2 regions of the Lysinibacillus sp. FW12 genome follow, and region 1 is predicted to be linked to the other one. Evidence: riboswitches for the same ligand, from Rfam matches in the RefSeq annotation. Region 1 holds a riboswitch; the other holds the start of a gene.
What was found. A riboswitch is a leader RNA that binds a small molecule or an ion and turns the genes downstream of it on or off. The one in region 1 is predicted to bind thiamine pyrophosphate.
Positions count from the first base shown of each region.

Region 2: linked by a shared signal. The riboswitch ahead of thiW (energy coupling factor transporter S component ThiW) and the one ahead of SJW71_RS11695 (ABC transporter substrate-binding protein) in region 1 are both predicted to bind thiamine pyrophosphate.

Region 1 is NZ_CP139094.1:2,283,594-2,289,142, forward strand. It holds gene parC (DNA topoisomerase IV subunit A) at 1-2,025, shown strand, start outside; TPP riboswitch at 2,154-2,264, shown strand; gene SJW71_RS11695 (ABC transporter substrate-binding protein) at 2,422-3,417, shown strand; gene SJW71_RS11700 (thiamine-binding protein) at 3,418-3,708, shown strand; gene SJW71_RS11705 (ABC transporter permease) at 3,708-4,481, shown strand; gene SJW71_RS11710 (ABC transporter ATP-binding protein) at 4,456-5,205, shown strand; gene SJW71_RS11715 (TatD family hydrolase) at 5,195-5,549, shown strand, end outside.
Region 2 is NZ_CP139094.1:3,836,283-3,841,831, forward strand. It holds gene SJW71_RS19800 (ABC transporter substrate-binding protein) at 1-326, shown strand, start outside; gene SJW71_RS19805 (MFS transporter) at 668-1,864, shown strand; TPP riboswitch at 1,930-2,037, shown strand; gene thiW (energy coupling factor transporter S component ThiW) at 2,130-2,630, shown strand; gene SJW71_RS19815 (VWA domain-containing protein) at 3,379-5,549, opposite strand, start outside.

The DNA.
Region 1 (5,549 bases):
GATATCGGCAAGAAAACAGTTGAGTTTGTACCGAACTTTGATGACCAGGATATGGAGCCAACTGTTTTACCAGCACGTTTCCCTAACTTACTAGTGAATGGGTCTACAGGGATTTCGGCGGGGTATGCGACAGATATTCCGCCACATGCTTTAGATGAAGTGCTAGATGCTGTATTAATGCGCTTAGATAAGCCTACTGCGACAGTGGATGAATTAATGACGGTCATTAAAGGGCCAGATTTCCCAACAGGTGGTATTATCCAAGGCGTTGACGGCATTAAAAAAGCATATGAAACGGGTCGCGGTAAAATTATTGTCCGTGCACAAGCGGTTGTGGAGCCTATTAAGGGTGGTAAAGAGCAAATTGTTATCACAGAATTACCATACGATGTCAATAAGGCGAATCTTGTGAAAAAAATTGATGAGCAACGCGTAGATAAACGTCTTGAGGGGATTGCGGAAATTCGTGATGAATCTGATAGAACTGGCTTACGTGTTGTCATTGAACTGAAAAAGGATGTACCAGGACAAGGAATTCTCCAATACTTATTTAAAACAACGGATTTACAGGTAGCTTATAATTTTAATATGATTGCCATTCATAATCGTCGTCCAACAATGATGACCTTACCATTATTATTGGATGCCTATATTGCCCATCAAAAAGAAGTAGTCACGAACCGTTCCATTTACGATTTACAAAAGGCGAAGGATCGTTCCCATATCGTGGATGGGTTAATTAAAGCCCTTTCCATTTTAGATGAAGTGATTGCAACAATCCGTTCTTCTAATGATAAAAAGGATGCCAAGCTTAATTTACAGGCGAAGTTTGATTTTACAGAGGTACAGGCAGAGGCGATTGTCAGCTTGCAATTATACCGTTTAACCAATACAGACATTACAGAGCTTCGACAAGAACAGGACGAGCTAAATAGGTTGATTGCTAAGCTAGAGGGGATTTTACAAAGTGAGGCAAAGCTTGTACGTGTCATTAAACAAGAATTGCTTGATATTAAGAAACGCTTTACAGAGCCTCGTCGCTCAAGAATTGAGCAAGAAATTGAAGAGATTAAAATTACCTTAGATGTTCTTGTACCAAGTGAAGAGGTTGTCGTAACCGTAACGAAGGATGGCTATATTAAACGTACTTCGACACGTTCACATGCCGCCTCGAATGGTCAGGATTTTGCGATGAAGGATTCGGATTACTTATTGTATGAAGCAACCTTAAATACACAGCACCATTTACTCCTATTTACAAATCGAGGCAATTATATTTATCAGCCTGTTCATGAGCTGCCAGATATTCGCTGGAAGGATCTTGGTCAGCATATTTCAAGTATCGTGCCAACGGGTGAAGATGAGTCAATTATCGCTGTATATGGCTTTGAAACATTTGATCAACCAAATACGTACATCTTCACTGCGACAAAGGATGGTCAAATTAAACGCTCTCCACTTGCCGATTACGCGGTGACACGTTATTCAAAACCAATTAAAACGATGAATGTGAAGGCTGGCGATGCCATGATCTATGCAGCGTTTGTGACGGATGACGTGGAATTGATGTTAACAACAGATACGGCTTATTCAATTCGTTTCCCAATGGAGGAATTACCAGTAACAGGTGTAAAAACAGGCGGAGTAAAGGGCATTACGCTAAAAGATGGGGAAGCCTTAGTCGGTGTGAATGTGCTACAACCTGATCAAACGCAATATGTTGTCATTGTGACACAGCGTGGGGCTGTTAAGAAAATGAATGTCGCAGAGGTTGAAGTAGCCAGTCGTGCAAAACGTGGTCTAAAAGTATTAACAGAATTAAAAGCAAATCCGCACCGCATTGTGGCCGTTATTCAAGCAACAGATGAGGAGCAGATTGTTATTGAAACAGAAAAAGGCGTGCAAGAGGTGTTAGATGTCCAAGCATTGACTCGTGCTGATCGCCATTCCAATGGATCGTTTAAAGTGGATATCGCAACAGATGGGGCTATTTCCCATGTTCTAACGACCAAAAAGGAACAATAACCAAGCTTTTTTAACGCCCAGTCTCTTTTGTGAGCTGGGCTTTTTTTGGTGTAAAACGGTTAAACCAAATTAGTACCTTGTCTTTTAAGAGTAACTATGGGTATAATAATCAACGAAAAGTTCATAGCGAAAGAATGTAGGGGGGCTAGTAGTTGCTAGCTGAGATTGTGTCCGATAGACGCTGACCCTTTGAACCTGATTTGGCTCGTACCAGCGTAGGGAACATCTATTCAAAAAAGCAAAGTTTTGAAGATTGATTGCAATTTACGTCTGGGAGGAATCCTAGGCGTTTTTTTATATTTTCAAACACCTCTTGCCCATCGTATTTACGCTTTCTTTCTGGTGACACGCATTCCTTTATGAACACTTTCATATTACAAACTGGGAGGACCTAGCATGAAAAAATGGTTATTTATTCTATTGGCTGCACTTGTAACATTAGTGGGCTGTAGTGACAAGGAGGACAAGCAGGCAACTGATAAGCTAAAAAAGGTGTCAGTAGTACTGGATTGGACTCCGAATACAAATCATACAGGGCTGTATGTCGCGAAAAAGCTTGGTTATTTTGAGGAACAAGGCTTAGATGTTGATATTATGATGCCAGGGGAAGCGGGAGCAGATCAGCTTGTAGCTTCTGGTAAGGCAGAATTTGGGGTAAGCTATCAGGAAGGCATCACACAGGCACGTGTCCAGGATGTACCACTTGTTTCGATTGCCGCCATCATTCAGCATAATACATCGGGCTTTGCTTCGATTGCTTCTAAAGGGATTACCTCACCAAAGGATTTCGAAGGTAAAACTTATGGCGGTTGGGGAGCCCCACTAGAGCAAGCGGTACTCCAATCGTTAATGCAAACAGAAAATGCCGATATTAATCAATTAGATATTGTCAATGCAGGTGATTTAGATTTCTTCACGATGATGGAAAAAGATATTGATTTTGCGTGGATTTATTATGCATGGACAGGTATTGAGGCAGAGCTTCGTGGGGAAAAGATTAATATGTTGTATTTAACGGATTATAGTGATCAGTTGGATTATTATACGCCTGTATTGGCTACTAATGAAAAAATGATAAAGGACAATCCTGATGTTGTAAAAGCCTTTGTTGCAGCTGCTTCTAAAGGTTATGAATACGCAATCGAGCATCCGAGTGAGGCTGCAGATATTTTACTAGAAGCGGCACCTGACTTAGATAAAGATTTAGTGCATAAAAGTCAAGAATGGTTAGCTGATAAATATCAGGACGATGCGAAGCAATGGGGAGAGCAAAAGCTTTCTGTATGGGAAAACTATGCTAATTGGATGTCTAGCAACAAGGTATTAGAGGGCGAGTTTGATGCAAAGCAAGCCTTTACGAATGATTTCTTACCTAAAAAGGAGGCCAAATAAATGGCAAATTCATTAATCAGTGTCCAAATTATCCCGAAAACAGAGAAATATGAGGATGTCATTCCTTATGTGGATGCAGCCATTGCTGTGATTGATGCATCTGGTGTGAAATATGAAGTACATCCGCTAGAAACGACGATGGAAGGTGAGCTGTCAACATTGCTTCAACTTATTGAGAAAATGAATGACAAGATGATAGAGCTTGGTGCTATTAATGTGATTACACAAGTGAAAATACTCTATCAGCCAACTGGTATTACCATGGATACATTAACGGAGAAATATCAGTAATGAAACAAGCGTTTCAAAAGGGAAGGACGATCATCTTTATCGCCTTCCTCTTATTCATCTGGGAACTAGTCGTGCATGTGGCTGAAGTTCCCCATTGGCTTCTACCTGCACCAAGTCGTATTCTGATGGAAGGCTTTCAGTCGTATCCAACCTTTTTACCACATGCTTTGGCTACGGTGCAATTGGCCATATTAGGTCTTGCTATTGGTATTGGTTGTGGATTAACGGTAGCTATTGTGTTGCATCGATTTTTGTTTATTCGGGAGTTGTTTTATCCGATTTTGATCATGTCGCAAAATATCCCAATACTTGTCTTAGCACCGCTCCTCATAATATGGTTTGGCTTTGGCTTATTACCAAAGCTCATTATTATTTGCCTTGTGTGCTTTTTCCCGATAGTCATTGCGGCCATGGACGGATTTCGTCAAACTTCACCTGAATTAAAGCACTATTTTGCGATGATTGGTGCGACAACTTCGCAAACTTTTTGGAAATTGGAATGGCCGCATGCATATCCTGCTATATTTTCAGGCGTTAAAATCGCTGCTACATACAGTGTCATGGGTGCTGTCATTGCAGAGTGGCTTGGTGCGAAAAAGGGTATTGGCGTATATATGACCTTAGCTCAATCCTCCTTTCGCACGGATCGTGTATTTGTCGCGATTTTTGCCATTGTTTTGTTAAGCTTACTGTTGTTTAGCAGTATACGATTTATAGAAAAAATCATGGTGAAGGGGAGAGGCAACCATGCTCAGCATTCAAAACATCAGTAAATCCTTTGATGCCCTGCAAGTCCTTGAAGATCTGTCCTTTGAGGTTAAGGATGGCGAGTTTGTAGCTATTGTGGGTCCTTCAGGAAGTGGTAAAAGTACGTTGTTTCAATTAATAGGTGGTGTCTCTTCAATCGATCATGGGGCCATTTTATTAAATGGAGAGGATTTACAGCAAAAGAGAGGGACGATTGGCTATATGCCCCAGCAGCCTTGTCTATTGCCTTGGCGTACCATCTTAGAGAACGTTACCATCGTGGAGGAATTACAGCGTAAACCAAACGTCGAACGTGCCAAGGAATGGCTAGAAAAGGTTGGTCTTGGGTCCTTTATCGATGCCTATCCAAATGAACTGTCAGGCGGCATGCAGCAGCGAGTCTCCTTCATACGTGCCTTAGTCAGTGATAAGCCCATTTTATGCTTAGATGAACCCTTTTCGGCGCTAGACGAATTTACGAGATTGGAAATGCAGGCATGGCTTTTATCTATCTGGGAAGAGTACCGGAAATCTATTCTATTTGTTACGCATAGTATAGAAGAGGCTCTCTTTTTGGCAGATCGAATATTAGTCTTAACGAAAAGGCCTGCAACGGTTAAAAAGGAAATGATCGTACCGTTTGCTAGACCTCGCCGAGAGGAAATTCGTCATTCTGCTGCATTTACAGCCTTAAAGCAACAATTATTTATGTATTTACAAGAAGAAAAGGGTGATATGCATGCTGATTGATGCTCATATTCATTTAGATCAGTATAAAGATGAGGAGATTCCAACTTTGCTAGAAGATGCCGATTTTGTCATTGCGATTAGCATGCATTTGACATCATGCCAAAGGACGTTGCATTTATCAAACAGCTATCCTCAAGTTAAGGTAGCTTTTGGCTTTCATCCTGAACAGTCTTTACCAAGTCAATGTGAAGAGGATGCACTATTTGATTGGATTCGTTGTCATGCAGATGAAATGGTCGCTGTTGGAGAGGTTGGCCTTCCTTATTATTTAAGGCAAGAACATGCTATTGATGACCGTCCTTACGTGGTGCTATTAGAGCGTTTTATTGTTTTGGCAAAGGAAC
Region 2 (5,549 bases), 1.6 Mb from region 1:
TAGATTTTGCTGTACCTGACGAAGGTTCGAATTTATGGTTCGATAATATGGTTATTCCCAAAACATCGAAAAATATCGATGGTGCCCATGCCTTTATCAATTTTATGCTAAGTGCTGAATCTGGTGCTCAAAATGCCGATTATGTGGGCTATTCTACGCCTAATATTGCAGCGATGGACTTAATGGACGAAGAAGTTGTTTCTGATGAACGCTATTACCCTTCAGAGGAACAACGAGAAACATTAGAGGTCTATAAAAACTTAGGGCCAGACTATTTAGGAAAATATAATGAATTGTTTTTAGAATTTAAAATGAGTATACGATAATTTAAACTAGCGAATTGGTTCACACACCAATTCGCTAGTTTTTATCTGCATGCATATTCATTATAGTTAAAAAACAATTCAGTTCTTTCTGTCACAGAAACTTTAGTATATGACCACATTTTCACATACCCCTTCTATCATGCAATTGTCAAATGAATAATTTATTATTTAAAACTTAGAAATATAGCATCACATGTCATCTTAAATAACCTAAGAAGAAAACTTTTGTGGAAAACCATTCTAAATATCGAACCACTTCAATAATCTTAACTAATAGCCAAGCGATAATTCTTTATGATAGACTGTACTATATTTGATTACAAAAAAAGGGGGTTTATTCGATGACCCAGCAGAAGTCCAATAAGGCGGCTTTGTATATTTTAATGTTTAACATGTTTATCGCAATGGGGAGTATTGGGATTATTATTCCTGTCATGCCTGAGTACTTAAAAATATTCGGTGCAGCAGGACAAGTTCTAGGTATGCTTATTGCAACGTTCGCCTTAGCTCAATTCGTATTTTCTCCAATTGCTGGGAATCTTTCGGATCAGTATGGTCGAAAAAATTTAATTATTTTCGGTCTTATCGTGACAGGTCTTGCACAAATCGGCTTTGGCCTTGCTACAGACGTATGGATGCTCTTTCTAGCACGCTTTTTAGGTGGTCTTGGTTCTGCATTTGTTGCACCTCCTATTATGGCTTTTGTAGCCGACGTCACAACCTATGAAGAACGTGGGAAAGGAATGGGTATGTTAGGTGCTGCTATGTCTCTTGGTTTTATGATAGGACCTGGTATTGGTGGCTTTTTGGCAAAGGTAAGCTTACACTTCCCATTTTTCACAGCTGGAGCTGCTGCCATTGTAGCATCTATTTTATCTTACTTTTTATTACCTTCTACCAAACCAAACACTGCTCAGCAGAAACAAAAGCAAGACAATCTGGCGAAGCAAATGGCTCGTTCCATACATATGCCTTATTTTGTTATGCTCATAATTATGCTCGTGTTCTCGTTCGGCATTGCTAATTTCCAAACGACTTTGTCCTTATTCGTGACAGAAAAGTTTAATTACACACCCGTAGATATCGCGATTATTTTAGTTGTCGGTGGTGCTTTTGGGGTCGTTGTACAAATGTTTATTATTACACCACTATTTAATCGTTTTGGTGAAATGAAAGTCGTATTAGTCAATTTATTTATTGCATCCGTTGCTATTTTCTTAATATTATTCGTTTCTGGCTTTGCCCTTATATTAGTTGTAGCAACTATTTTCTCTACAGCAACAACACTAATTCGACCAGCTGTTAATACGCTAATCTCAAAGCTTGCAGAGAAAGAACAGGGATTTGCTGCAGGCTTGAATAATGCTTATATGAGTCTTGGTAATATGATTGGACCAGCATTAGCAGGTCTATTATTCGACTGGAATATGAACAGCCCGTATATTTTTGGCTCCATCATATTATTAGCATGTTTCTTCCTTGCTCTTGTCTGGACATTGAAAAAAGCACCTCATTTAATGCATCCAGATACAAAGTAGTCTGAAAAATCATTGACTATTTTTAGCAGTATGTTACATTAGTGTTGGTAAACTAATTAAATAAAATTAACCACTAGGGGAGTCTTTAAAAGGCTGAGACGTATATGTTTAGATACGGACCCTTTGAACCTGATCTAGTTCATACTAGCGGAGGGAAGTGGCGCTACTTGCTATTATCATTGTATACGCGAGGCCGCTTCCTATTGTTTTTAGGTAGCGGCCTTTTTATTTCCCTAGTGAAACTTTATCAAAAGGAGTGAACTTGATGTCAATTCGTAAATTAACGGTCATGGCTTTATTAGTAGCTATTGCCGTAGCAGGCTCTACCTTTGTCTCCATCCCGACAGGAATTGCACGTGCCTTTCCCATCCAGCATGCAATTAACGTGGTAGGTGCAATTCTATTAGGGCCAGTTCCTACAGTCCTAATTGCCTTTGTTACTGCCATCATTCGAATCCTTACAGGGACAGGATCATTATTAGCGATCCCTGGCAGTGTTATTGGCGCATTATGTGCTGCTCTCGCTTATAAATACAGCAGTAAAATGTGGTTAGCTGGCATTGGCGAAATCATTGGAACAGGAATTCTTGCTTCACTGATCGCTGTACCTTATGCAAAGTTACTAATGGGGACCTCCGTAGCTGCCTTATTCTTCATGCCAGCCTTTTTAACATCCAGTACTATTGGTGCTCTTTTAGGCGTAGTGATTGCTAACAGTTTGCGGAAGACCGTCCTAGTAAAGAGCTTTAATTCTTCACTTTATTGAGTGAACGGGTTCTGTGTTTTTATATAGTATTAGATGGAGAAATTCCATTATATCTGATGATAACTTTGTTTGTTCTTTTAGAGCGGGGACATTTGCTTTTGGAGCGCTTTCCTTTACTTTTGGAGCGGATACTCCAACCCTTGGAACGCTTCTCCTTCCTTTTGGAGCGGATACAACACCCTTGAAGCGCTTTCCCTTACTTTTGGAGCGGATACAACACTCTTTGGAGCGCTTCCCTTCACTTTATGAGCGGATACACCACTTTTTGGAGCGCTTTCCTTTACTTTTGGAGCGGATACTCCAACCCTTAGAGCGCTTTCCCTTACTTTTCGAGCGGATACACCACTCCTTGGAGCGCTTCTCCTTACTTTCGAGCGGAGACCTGTCTCCTTGGAGCGCTTTCCATTTACTTTTCGAGCGGATACACCACTCCTTGGAGCGCTTTCCCTTACTTTTCGAGCGGATACATCACTTCTTGGAGCGCTTTCTCTTACTTTTGGAGCGGATACACCACTTCTTGGAGCGCTTTCCCTTACTTTTGGAGCGGATACAACACCCCTTGGAGCGCTTTCCCCCACTTTTCGAGCGAGGATCCCCCTTCTTGGTGCGTTTTCCTCAACTCTATGCAGTTACACTTCTTTGCAGTGAACTCGCCCTCACCGCTCAATCGAGGACTACTTTTTCATTCACCTCAAAGAATATAAAAAAGCAGTACAAAACTGTTTCGTTTTGTACTGCTTCTACTATATTACGATCTTTTTTTCATACCCTTTAATAATTGGGCAACATTGGTGTCTTCTGCCTGTACAGGTTTTTCCTCAACGAGCTGTTCTTTTTTCTTCGGTTTTGTGAGGAAGCTCCAGCCAAAACGCCTTATTGTAATATCAATAAAGAATAGTAGCATGCCTGCTAGGAGAAGCCATGAGGCAATGTTTTGACGGTCCGCTCCTTTTTTTGCAAAGTCACGGAAAACTTCTTGTGGTTCCTTTAAGACAGATCCACCAGTTTGTTTGGTTAATTCTTCTACTAAATGTTCATTTACAGGAAGTAGTTCATATTCAGCACTATAAGGAACGCTTAGTCCTGCTTGATATATGGCCTGCTTTTCATCAGCTATACGGAAGAAAATTAATCCTGGTTCAGCCTGTACAGTAGCTCGAACTTGAGAGGTCGAAATGGTTTCAAGTTGTGTTTCTAGCTCTTCACCTGCTTCATTAACTGCTACAATATCTAAAAATGCTGCTTCATTTGTAGGATCTGTAATCATAAAGGAACCATCTGTTTCCAATCTCACATCGTAGGCAACATCATTATAACTAGGAAGCATTTGTGAAATAAGTGTTTGCCAAAATGTCCCCCAATCCTGCCATCTTGCCCAATCTCCTGTCCATTTTCCGGTAGAATCGGATGTAAAGGCGAATGTTTTACCTAGACCGTATTGCCACTGTGCTAACACAGGATCTTCCTTCTCACTTTCTGCAATGACGGTAGCTCCTTGTTTAGCTGTTGTCCCAATATATGCATTCATTTGAGGGACACCATTAGCAAACAGTGTATTCCAACCTGCCGCATTATAGATTGCTGGATAAAATGGGTTATCCTCAATATAGGTACGGGAAATCATAGCTGTTTCACGAGATAAAATAGAAGGAATGGTTTGCTCATCAATAACATCGTAGAAACGACCACTGCCCATGTCACTTAGCGCTTCTAGTAAGTTTGCGTCGGCATCTTGACCAATCGCAACAGTCGATAATGTGATACCGTTCTCTTTCCCATCAGCAATTAAATCTTCATAATTCCCTGACTGTGATTGCCCATCTGTTAAGAGAATAATATGCTTACGTTGCAGCTTTAGATCTGCAAGATTTTCATAGGCTTTTGCAAGTGAACTATAAATCTCTGTTCCGCCACCTGGTGTAACGGATAAAATCGTATCTACTGCTTCTTCTTTACTACTCAGAGGCGCTGTCTCTATAATCTCCCATGGCCGATCATCAAAGGCGATAAATCCTAATGTATCTTCATCGCGCAACATTTCTACTGAACGTGCAGCAGCTTCCTTAGCAAGCTCGAGCTTGGACCCAGACATACTGCCAGAACGATCGAGTACAATGACTAATCCTAATGAAGGTAGTTGCTCTTTTCCCTTTATTTCCATTTCTACAGGTAATAAAGTTTCAATTGGCGTTTTGAAATAGCCCCCTAAACCAAAACTGTTTTCCCCTCCAACCATGGTGAAACCTACACCAAAGTTTTTGACAGCTTGCTCAATAACACTCATTTTTGCCTCACCTACTAAATGGCCAGGAACATTGTCAAAAATGATTGCATTATATTGCAAATAGCTGGACAGTTCATTTGGTAAACTTTTAGGCTCGATAACATCAAAGGCTATGGATTGACTACCAAGTGCTGCTGCGATAGGTGAGGCTGTTTCGTAACCATTGACAATGAGTAAATGTGGTTCACTTTGCACCATTGTGACACTTGTTAACTTATTGTTTTCAAAAATAGCATCCTGTCCTACTTGTACAACAGCCTCATATTTTACTAGTCCTTCAGCAGTCGCTGCGTGCTTATAGGTAAACATATTCGTACCTTCATTAAGCTCAATAGACTCACGATGAATAAGCTCATCATTTTCATATAATAGCAGCTCACCTTTACCTGCTGCTGTTGCATAAATCTCTGTCACTAATTGTTGCTGCTCCCCTACATAAGCAACTTGAGGGGATACAAAGCTTTTTAGCGAAACATCATGCACAACAGGCTGACTAAAAGGTACAACATCTACACTAATGTTAGAGTCTTTTAACCTTGTAGCGAATTCTAAGACATCTCCTTTTGTCTCATTAGCATCAGTTAATAGCACTAAACGAGTTGCTTTTTTTGGATTAACAATACCAGTTGCCAGTT